One region of the Oceanobacillus aidingensis genome, then DNA from elsewhere that is predicted to be linked to it. Evidence: riboswitches for the same ligand, from Rfam matches in the RefSeq annotation. Region 1 holds a riboswitch; the other holds the start of a gene.

Region 1 (4,684 bases):
CGGTGTAGAAAATGTATTATCCACCACAACTAAAATATTATGCCGCTTAGCAATATCAATCACTAATTTCAAATCAATTACTTCCATTGTCGGGTTAATCGGCGTCTCAATATAAAATACCTTTGTTTCTGGCCTGATTTTTCCCTCTATACTTTCCGCATCTGTCATAGCTATATAATCTGTCTGGATATTATATTTTTTATCCATCATCGACAACAGTCCAAAGGTACAGCCGTATAGTCCGGACGAGCAAATAATATGGTCATTTGCTTTGGTGAGTGCAATCAAAACGGCAGATATGGCAGCCATCCCCGAGGCAAATGCCAGTCCTTTTTCAGCCTTTTCCAATGCGGCCAGCTTTTGTTCCAGTATTTGCACGGTCGGATTACTGACACGCGTATAGACATGTCCTTCTTCCTCTCCGGCAAAACGTGCCTCCCCCTGCTCCGCTGTGTCAAAGGTAAATGTAGATGTTTGAAAAATGGGCGGTGTTAAACTGCCAAGCAGCTCTTTGGAATCGTACCCTTCGTGAATCATTGCTGTTTCCATATGTTTAAACTTTTTGCTCATTTATATTCTCCCCGATCCTGATAAAGGTAATAATTCAGATAAGTCTCTCTCTTTATGATAAAGTATTCCTGTGCTGTTGGAAATGTTTCCGGCTCAAAAAAATATCTAATATTTCGTACAAAGAAAACAAAGCTCCCGCTCCATGAAGCTTCGTTTTACGGAATACATTATTTAAAAGTTATTGCTTCCTGCCTCATAAAGTTTTAATATTGGTTTTAGTTTAATTTTTTCAGAAGGCAGGAATGGATAATGGAGGATAAATCTTTACAACAGGGAGCGGTTATTACCTTTGCTGCTTATTTATTATGGGGAATCTTTCCAATCTATTGGAAGTTTCTTGAACATGTTCCAGCTGGCGAAGTACTAGCCCACCGGATTGTCTGGAGCTTAATTTTCATGATTTTTTTAGTACTGGTGACAGGTAATTGGCGTGAACTGATTGAAACGGTCCACGAGCTGAAAAAAGATAAAAAGAAAACCATCGCTATCATTACAGCTTCCATCGTTATATCTATTAACTGGTTTCTATTTATTTTTTCGGTTCAGCATGGACATGTGCTGCAGGCCAGCTTAGGGTACTATATCAATCCTTTGATCAGCATTTTATTAGCGGTATTTGTATTGAAAGAAAAGACAACGAAAGGACAGGTCTTATCGTTCATCCTTGCCGGTATCGGCGTACTTTATTTAACACTGAGCTATGGTGTGTTCCCTTGGATTTCGCTGTTATTGGCCATCACCTTTGGCTTTTATGGATTGATTAAAAAAACACTCCATCTGCATGCAATGTATGGACTTACTATTGAAACACTTGTAGTGGCTCCGATTGCTCTATTGTATTTACTATTTGTTCCGTCAGAAGGATCTTTTACTTTTTCTCCTTTGTTTACATCGGACAATCTTTTACTTATAGGCACGGGGGGTGTTACAGCAATACCTTTACTGCTGTTTGCTGCAGGGGCCAAACGGATTCCATTGGCAATGGTTGGCTTTTTACAATATGTGGCACCGACAATTATGTTCTTTCTGGGGGTATTTCTATATAATGAAACCTTTACGGTACATCATATGATTACCTTTGCTTTGATTTGGGCTGCACTTATTATCTATATGGCCAGTATTTACCGGGATGCACCGCGGAGAAAAAGAAGAAAGGCATAGTTTTCAGCCAGTAACGGCCCGATTCGTCCAAAGGCCTTTAGGTCATACTTTTGTGATAATTCCTTCAGTAAGGATGAAAGAAATCCCCGCTGAAGGAAGATTCACTTTATTTCATCTATTAATCCCTAGTAAAACACTTGACTTTTAACCTGTAAAACTATATACTCGCAAGTAATTTCAAAATATTTAGCAGAATCTCTTATGAAGAGCGGCGGAGGGAATAGGCCCTGTGAAGCCCGGCAACTTGAACATTCAGGTGCTCCATCCTACAGATATATCATCTGAAAGATAAGAGAGGGTTCTAAGTCAGTTATCAGAGCTCTCTTCATTATAGAAGAGAGCTTTTTTCAGGTAAAAGAGTGTTTTCAATAAAAAGGGAGGAAATACAATGTCAAACTATCCAGTACAGCAAGACGAAACGATTTTGTTACACGGGGGGCAGGTTCCAGACCCGACAACCGGAGCACGTGCTGTTCCAATCTATCAAACAACCTCTTATGTTTTTCGTGATACAGAGCATGCACAAAACTTATTTGGATTAGCAGAGCCAGGTAATATCTATACTCGAATTATGAATCCGACGGTAGATACATTTGAGCAGCGGATTGCACAATTAGAAGACGGAGTCGGTGCTTTAGGTCTAGCTTCCGGGATGGCAGCTATTACGATGGCGATTTTAAATATCACCCGTGCCGGTGATGAGATTATCGCGGACAGCAATCTATATGGCGGGACGTATAACTTATTTGCCAACACGCTCCCCCGTTATGGAATCAATGTAAAATTTGTAGATGGAACTGACCCGGATGCTATTGAGGCTGCAATTACAGATAAAACAAAAGCAATTTTTGGAGAAATCATCACTAATCCAAGTTTATATGTTTTTGATGTCGAAACGGTGGCTGATATTGCTCATAATCATCGCATTCCTTTAATTATTGATAATACATTTGCCCCTTATTTTGCCAAGCCGTTAACCTGGGGTGCGGATATTGTGGTTCACTCCGCCACGAAATGGATTGGCGGACATGGCACAACCATCGGCGGTGTCGTTGTCGACAGCGGCAGATTTGATTGGAATAATGATAAATTCCCTGATTTTATCGAGCCGGATGAGAGCTATAATGGCTTAAAATATGCGGATTTAGGTCCTGCTGCATTCATTACCAAGCTGCGCGTCCAATTATTACGTGACATCGGACCTGCGCTTAGTCCGCAAAATGCCTTTTTATTACTGCAAGGCCTGGAAACTTTACACTTACGCATCAGGAAGCATAGCGAAAATGCAGAAAAAATAGCAGCTTACCTGGAAAATCACCCTGCTGTAGAATGGATCAACTACCCGGGGCTGGAATCACATCCCTCCCATCAGCTTGCTAAAAAATACTTAAAGGGCGGTTTTGGGTCAGTTATTACATTTGGTATTGAAGGCGGACGAGAAGCAGGCCGTACTCTAATCGATAATGTGCAGCTCTGGTCTCATGTCGCCAATGTGGGGGATGCCAAATCGCTTATTATCCACCCTGCTTCTACAACCCATCAGCAATTGACAGATGAGGACTTGGCAAAAAGCGGTACAACGGAAGAATTGGTCCGTTTATCCATTGGTTTAGAGTCATTTGACGATATTGTAGCTGACTTGGATCAGGCCATTGATAAAGCAACAGGAAAATCACAGGGCAATCAAAAATCAGCCGAGGAAATAGCAGTGCAAAATTTACTTCAATCCCCATTTGACCGCAGCGAAGGTGTCCGCAAAAAGCGGATTATTACTGTCGGCATCGCGGACGAAGAAATTGTTCCTCTCTATAAATTAGGCTATGAGGTAATTCCTGCGGCAGATATCGATGAAGTGACAACAGATATATTAACAGGAGCTGATGCAATATGGCTGCAGGAAGGTAAACAGACACCAGAAGAAAACGCAGCTTATCAGGGCACGATTTTATTCACAGCTTCTGCTCCTGAAGTATCATCTGAAGTGTTTATTCTTTCGACCGTTCAGCCGGCGCAATTTGCTCTTGAATTACGCAGCTCCGGACGTTAAATACAAAAATAACATCCTTCCCCGCCTTTCTTTTATAGAACATTTCCATGTTTTATTGTTAAGAAAGGCGGGTAATTTTATCATGGAGAAAAACAACACTCCCACTGATTGATGTTTCGTTTTATGTTATACTATAATGTGGTTACGTCTTCTAGCTTAAAAATTAGAAGGCGTTTTTCATTTAATCTGTTTAGTATTGATTATCCTTGATTAAAATAAGACTATAAGAAGACGCATATATTCTATGAAACTTTACCAATCCATTTTGCAAATACACATATAACAAATTTAATTTCCTTTTCGTATTCTTAGGTAATTTTATTTGTTCCAACATAAACTAGAAGAAAAGAACACGTAGGTGTGATGATGAAAATGACGAAAAAGAAATGGTTTATTCTCATTAGCTCCACTCTGATTACCGCTATTGCTGTTTTTGCAATTTTACAGCTGCCCTATTTTCAATTAAACTCGGAACAACGGGAAAAAGAAGAAGCATTAAGAGAACAAATTACGCCTGAAGAAACAGAAAATGAGGAAGAAACACCCGAAGAGAGCGAAGAGGTTATGGGGGACGTTGAAGAGCAGGAAAATACTCCAATCGCTGTCGACGAAGATTTAGAAAATACATTTGAATTTGCTTCGGAGGAAGATGTAGATATTGTGGCACTCGGAGACTCCCTGACGCAAGGGGTAGGGGACGATACAGATCAGGGAGGGTATGTCGGGATATTAGACAGAACACTCCAGGTTCTTGATACCAACGTTCATTTTCAAAATTTCGGAAAGCGCGGAAACCGAACGGACCAGCTGCTTCACCGTCTGGAGGAAGAACCTGCATTAGCTGAGGCTTTAGAAGAAGCAGATATGATTATCATAACCATCGGTGCGAATGATATTATGCAAGTA
Region 2 (4,684 bases), on a different contig from region 1:
GAAATTCTCTACATTTAACCCCGCAATATACACATCATCCAGCTGAAGGTAGCGGCATCCCGCATCATAAAAAGCTTTGATTGCATCACGATAGGTTTGGATGACATCCTCTGCATATTCTGCAATACTTGGATAAACCTCGGGATTTACAATTCCTTTCCCAAATAATTGATTCGGACTTGGAATCGTTTGTTTGGCAATCGCACGGTCTCCGACGATTTCTTTGAATTCCACAAACTCCTTAACATGCGGGTGATCCGGATTAAAGGAAACCTTTCCTGTGACACGCACATTATAGCGTTCTGTTTCTTCTCCAACAAATTGAAATCCTGTATCCGGCACATATCCTTCCACACCGTTTAGATGCTCTTGAAAATCCGTATGCCAAAAGCGGCGTCTGAATTCCCCGTCCGTAACAGCGCTTAAGCCGACTTCAATCTGCTTATCTACGATACGTTTGATTTCTTCTGTTTCAATCTGATGAAGATCCGCTTTGGAAATAGCTCCTTCTTGAAAGTTCTTTCTAGCTTGATGAATCCGTTCCGGCCGCAATAAACTTCCGACATGGTCTGCACGAAATGGTGCTTTCACTGCTGTTTTTGTCATGTTATTCCTTCTCCCTTTTTGGTAGATAGTATTTATTATGGCAAAATGGCAAACGATCGAACTGGAAAACCGCTTGCTTTTTCAGGCTTGGGACTAATATTGAAAATCACAGCTCCTTTTGCCGGCAATTGATCCAGATTCGTCAGCAGCTCTACTTGAAAAGTATCCTGCTCTAATACATAATACTCGCCGATCAATGAACCATTTTTTCTGGCATCCACAGCCGCATCCGTGTCAAACGTTTCATGACCCACTGCTTTAATCTGTCTTTCTTCAAATAAGAACTTCAGAGCATCGAGCCCCCATCCGGGTAAATGACTGTCTCCATTCTCATCCTTATTCTCAAATGCACCTTTATCCGGCCAGCGCTTGCTCCAATCTGTCCGTAACGCGACAAATGTACCCGCTTCAACCTTTCCATGCACCTCTTCAAAAGCTAAAATGTCCTCCACCGTTAAAATATAATCATGGTTTTCTCCGGCTGCTTCTGATTTATCAATCACAACGATTGGGAGGACAACTTCTTTTAAATCCAGCTCCTCTAAATAGCGCTGATCACGAACAAAATGAATAGGTGCATCAATATGTGTGCCATATTGTCCGGAAACACTGAACTGCTGTGCGAAAAACCCGTCATCATGCGTATATAATGTTTCAAACTCGGCATCTTTAAATGCGGCAAAATGCGGCGAATTAGGACCGAATGTATGTGTTAAATCTACCCATGTTTTTGATTTTAGTGTTTCTAACGCGTGTAAGATTTCATTTTCTTTGGTAACTGTCATGATAAGCCGCCTCCCAATATATTGTTTTACGCTTTTGTTTTGTAATCTGTGATATGATCCTGCAATGTTTCATCTTCACCAAATAAAAAGTGTTTATGCATATCTGGAGAATAAATTGAATTAATTGTTTCGATGCCGACAGCTTCCGCAACCGCACGCAGCATTGCCGGTGAAGCTCCACAGCATAAACCGATATAATTCACGCCGATGCTATGTGCTTGTTTCGCCCATTCTGCCAGCTCATAGCGGTTATGATATAGCGGATCCAGAGAAGTCGGGAAGGTTGTTTCCGTTGGTAAATGACAGCTGCACCCTCCATCCGGCAAGTTAAAGAAGGTTGGATTCTCTTCTGTTGTCCGGTATGGAATCGGCAGTGCTCCAACATACCCGTCTACTTTGTCACGAATCTTTTCTAAATACGGCTGCATCGTGTCCGGCCCCCGGAAACAGTTCATCCCAACAACCAAGGCGCCGTTATCCTCTAAAATCTTACATGACTCTTCCACTGTGTAACCATCACGTAAAATGTTTTCACCCATTAATCCCAAGGTAATAACTGCCGGTAAATCATATTTTTTAATTTCCTCTAAAGCAATCAATGCTTCTTCATGATAATAAAAAGTTTCTCCGTTAATATAGTCAACATCCTCATCCTTACACCATGAAACCATTTCATTAAACATCGCTCTGACTTTATCCTTGGATTCCTGATCTTCCGGATTAAAAATATTGGTGTTCGATATATTTCCTGCAACCAGAGCTTCCTCTGTCGGATGTTCCTTTGCTACTTCCTTCGCTAATTTAATAGCATTTCTATTTAGAGGCTCTAATAAGTCCTCTTTACCGATAATGCGCATTTTTTCTCGGTGTGCGTTGTATGTAAAGGCAAGCACTACATCGGAACCTGCTTTCATGTAATCACGATAAACTGCCTTTAGCGTTTCCGGGTTATCCAGCGCTACTTCGGGTACAAAGGAGCCCGCCTGCAAATACCCTCTGCGCTCCAATTCAAATAAATATCCTTCCCCTACAATAACTGTTCCTTGCTTTAATCGCTCTTCCAAACTTCTTTTCGCCATCGTTCCATTCCTCCTGTAAGCTTTTAATTATTTGGTTCGCTGCGGATAAGTCGATATAGACACGAAAAAACCTCTTCTTTCAGAAAGAAGAGGTTTTGAGTACGATATCAATGTCTCTTCTTATCTGCTAGCTAACGCTACTGGAATTGGCACAGTTCTTTTATAAGTCTGTTGCCGAGGCTTCGAAGGGCCAGTCCCTCCACCTCTCTGGATAAGAAAATGTATTGCTATTTATTTGTTGTAGATAACTATATATCTATTTGAATTCCATGTCAATAAGAAATTTTAAAAATATTTCAGCGGTTTTTGAATCGGTTTGAATGAATCTTGTAAATATCTCATATCATAGAGAGAAGTTCCAAACACGCACGGCTTTATATCTCTAAGCAGATGTTTAAATTCCGTAAAAAAAAGGAATGTTAATTTCATGGAGAAAAATTCATAAAATGTTCAAAAAGTATAGACACACCCGAAAAATAAGCATATAATACAAATTAATTCTAAAACATGTAGACATTATATTGAATTTATTCTTCATTATTGGTATAATTAATTCTTTCGCTTTAAGAAATCGAATCAAAAAATATATTTATCATACGGAAGGGGGCGTAGATGTTGAATAGATATTTGATGATTGCTTTAATGATTATCCTTTTGCCAATGACACAATTATTCCCAGGTGTACATCACAGCTACGTTCTCACCGATCATGAAATACTGATTGATTCCCAATCGTCACCTGATTTAGGCGTTGGCGGAAATGACCAGCAAGATAAATCATTTATAGCAAGTCCAGGTTTAGTCATTACCTTATTCTTATTAGGCAGTCTCTGTTTATTCACTACGATTGTGCGGGTCAACCGTACGAAACAGCTGCTGACACCTGTTTTCTATCAATCCAATTTCGTGGTTTAAGCCTCTTTTAATAAAAAAATTAAAAATTAAAAGAGGAGGCAAAAACTATGATGATTTTCAGATTAATTGTTATTGGGTTCTTTTCACTGACTGCATTGTCCGTTTTCACTTATCAAGGTGTTGAGGTATTTCATGCAGTTGCGGATATATTCAGAGCAAAATCATAAGCTATCGTGTACCCCTTCGTACAATAAGCTTTTTCACCCTATACTAATCAAAAGGCAGCCAATGAAATGGATTCATTGGCTGCCTTTTTTGATTTAAGAGAAGTCGATGCTTTATTTAAAATTACCGCCGCGTACTTCTGACACATCATAGACAGTTACAAATGAAGTGGCATCGATATCTTGAATCGTTTCTTTCATTTTACTTTCTTCCAGTCGTGTAATCACACATTTAATTTGTTTAAATTCCTTTTTGGAGTAGCCGCCTTCTACATGCTGTAATGTACAGGCACGTCCCAGCCGGTCGCCAATTTCTTTCATCATCTCATCTGCATGCTCGGTAATGATATAAACTGCTTTTGTACTGCTTAATCCTTCTTCAATAATATGAATGACCTTGGAAGCTATGTAATAAGCAATACCGGACATCAGGGCCCCTCTTAATCCAAACACCGTGGACACTACGATAAATACAAATAAATTCAGAAATAATATTAAGTCACTCGTTCCAAAAGGCAGCTTTCGGGATAATAATACAGCAAGCATATCAATCCCATCCAACGCTCCTCCATTACGTAGTGCCAGTCCCATGCCAAATCCAATAATGATCCCGCCGACAACAGTGACAAGCAGGGTATCTCCTTCGATTTCAATAATAGTTGGAATATGATGCATCAGGCTGGTGCTTATAGCCAAAGAAGCAATACCGAGGATAGAGAAGATTGCAAAACTCTTGCCGATTTGTTTATATCCTAAGTAAATAAAGGGAATGTTTAAAATAGCAATCAGGATTCCTAATGGCAATCCGGTCCACTGCGAACCGACAATACTTAACCCGGTTACACCGCCATCAGAAACATTATTAGGTATCAATACAGCTTCTAGTCCATACGCAGTAATGAACCCGCCGATGATAATAATCAATCCTCTTGAAAAAAGCATTGCCTTTCTTGTTTTTTTCGATTGTGCTTTCTTCATCCAATGTTCCTTTCTTCGTCATACATTTTGTTACCCTAAATTCCAATGTGTTTAGGTTCCCACATTTCACATGGAATAACCTGTACTTTTTTTAATATTATTTATTATACGCTTCTCGATTTCAAACTCAACTATTTTTGCAGGTGAAAAATGTATA

The links. Region 1 has a riboswitch for S-adenosylmethionine ahead of ACFO3P_RS05220 (O-acetylhomoserine aminocarboxypropyltransferase/cysteine synthase family protein). Riboswitches for the same ligand answer to the same signal wherever they lie in the genome.
Region 2: linked by a shared signal. The riboswitch ahead of ACFO3P_RS03065 (homocysteine S-methyltransferase family protein) and the one ahead of ACFO3P_RS05220 (O-acetylhomoserine aminocarboxypropyltransferase/cysteine synthase family protein) in region 1 are both predicted to bind S-adenosylmethionine.

Annotation. Positions count from the first base shown of each region.
Region 1 covers NZ_JBHSFT010000007.1:177,110-181,793, reverse strand. Annotated here, with positions in the region: gene megL (methionine gamma-lyase) at 1-570, opposite strand, end outside; gene rarD (EamA family transporter RarD) at 820-1,731, shown strand; SAM riboswitch class I at 1,928-2,026, shown strand; gene ACFO3P_RS05220 (O-acetylhomoserine aminocarboxypropyltransferase/cysteine synthase family protein) at 2,120-3,778, shown strand; gene ACFO3P_RS05215 (SGNH/GDSL hydrolase family protein) at 4,151-4,684, shown strand, end outside.
Region 2 covers NZ_JBHSFT010000002.1:103,199-107,882, reverse strand. Annotated here, with positions in the region: gene ACFO3P_RS03075 (5-methyltetrahydropteroyltriglutamate--homocysteine S-methyltransferase) at 1-606, opposite strand, end outside; gene ACFO3P_RS03070 (cyclase family protein) at 642-1,391, opposite strand; gene ACFO3P_RS03065 (homocysteine S-methyltransferase family protein) at 1,418-2,470, opposite strand; SAM riboswitch class I at 2,588-2,688, opposite strand; gene ACFO3P_RS03060 (hypothetical protein) at 3,083-3,385, shown strand; gene ACFO3P_RS03055 (YitT family protein) at 3,664-4,527, opposite strand.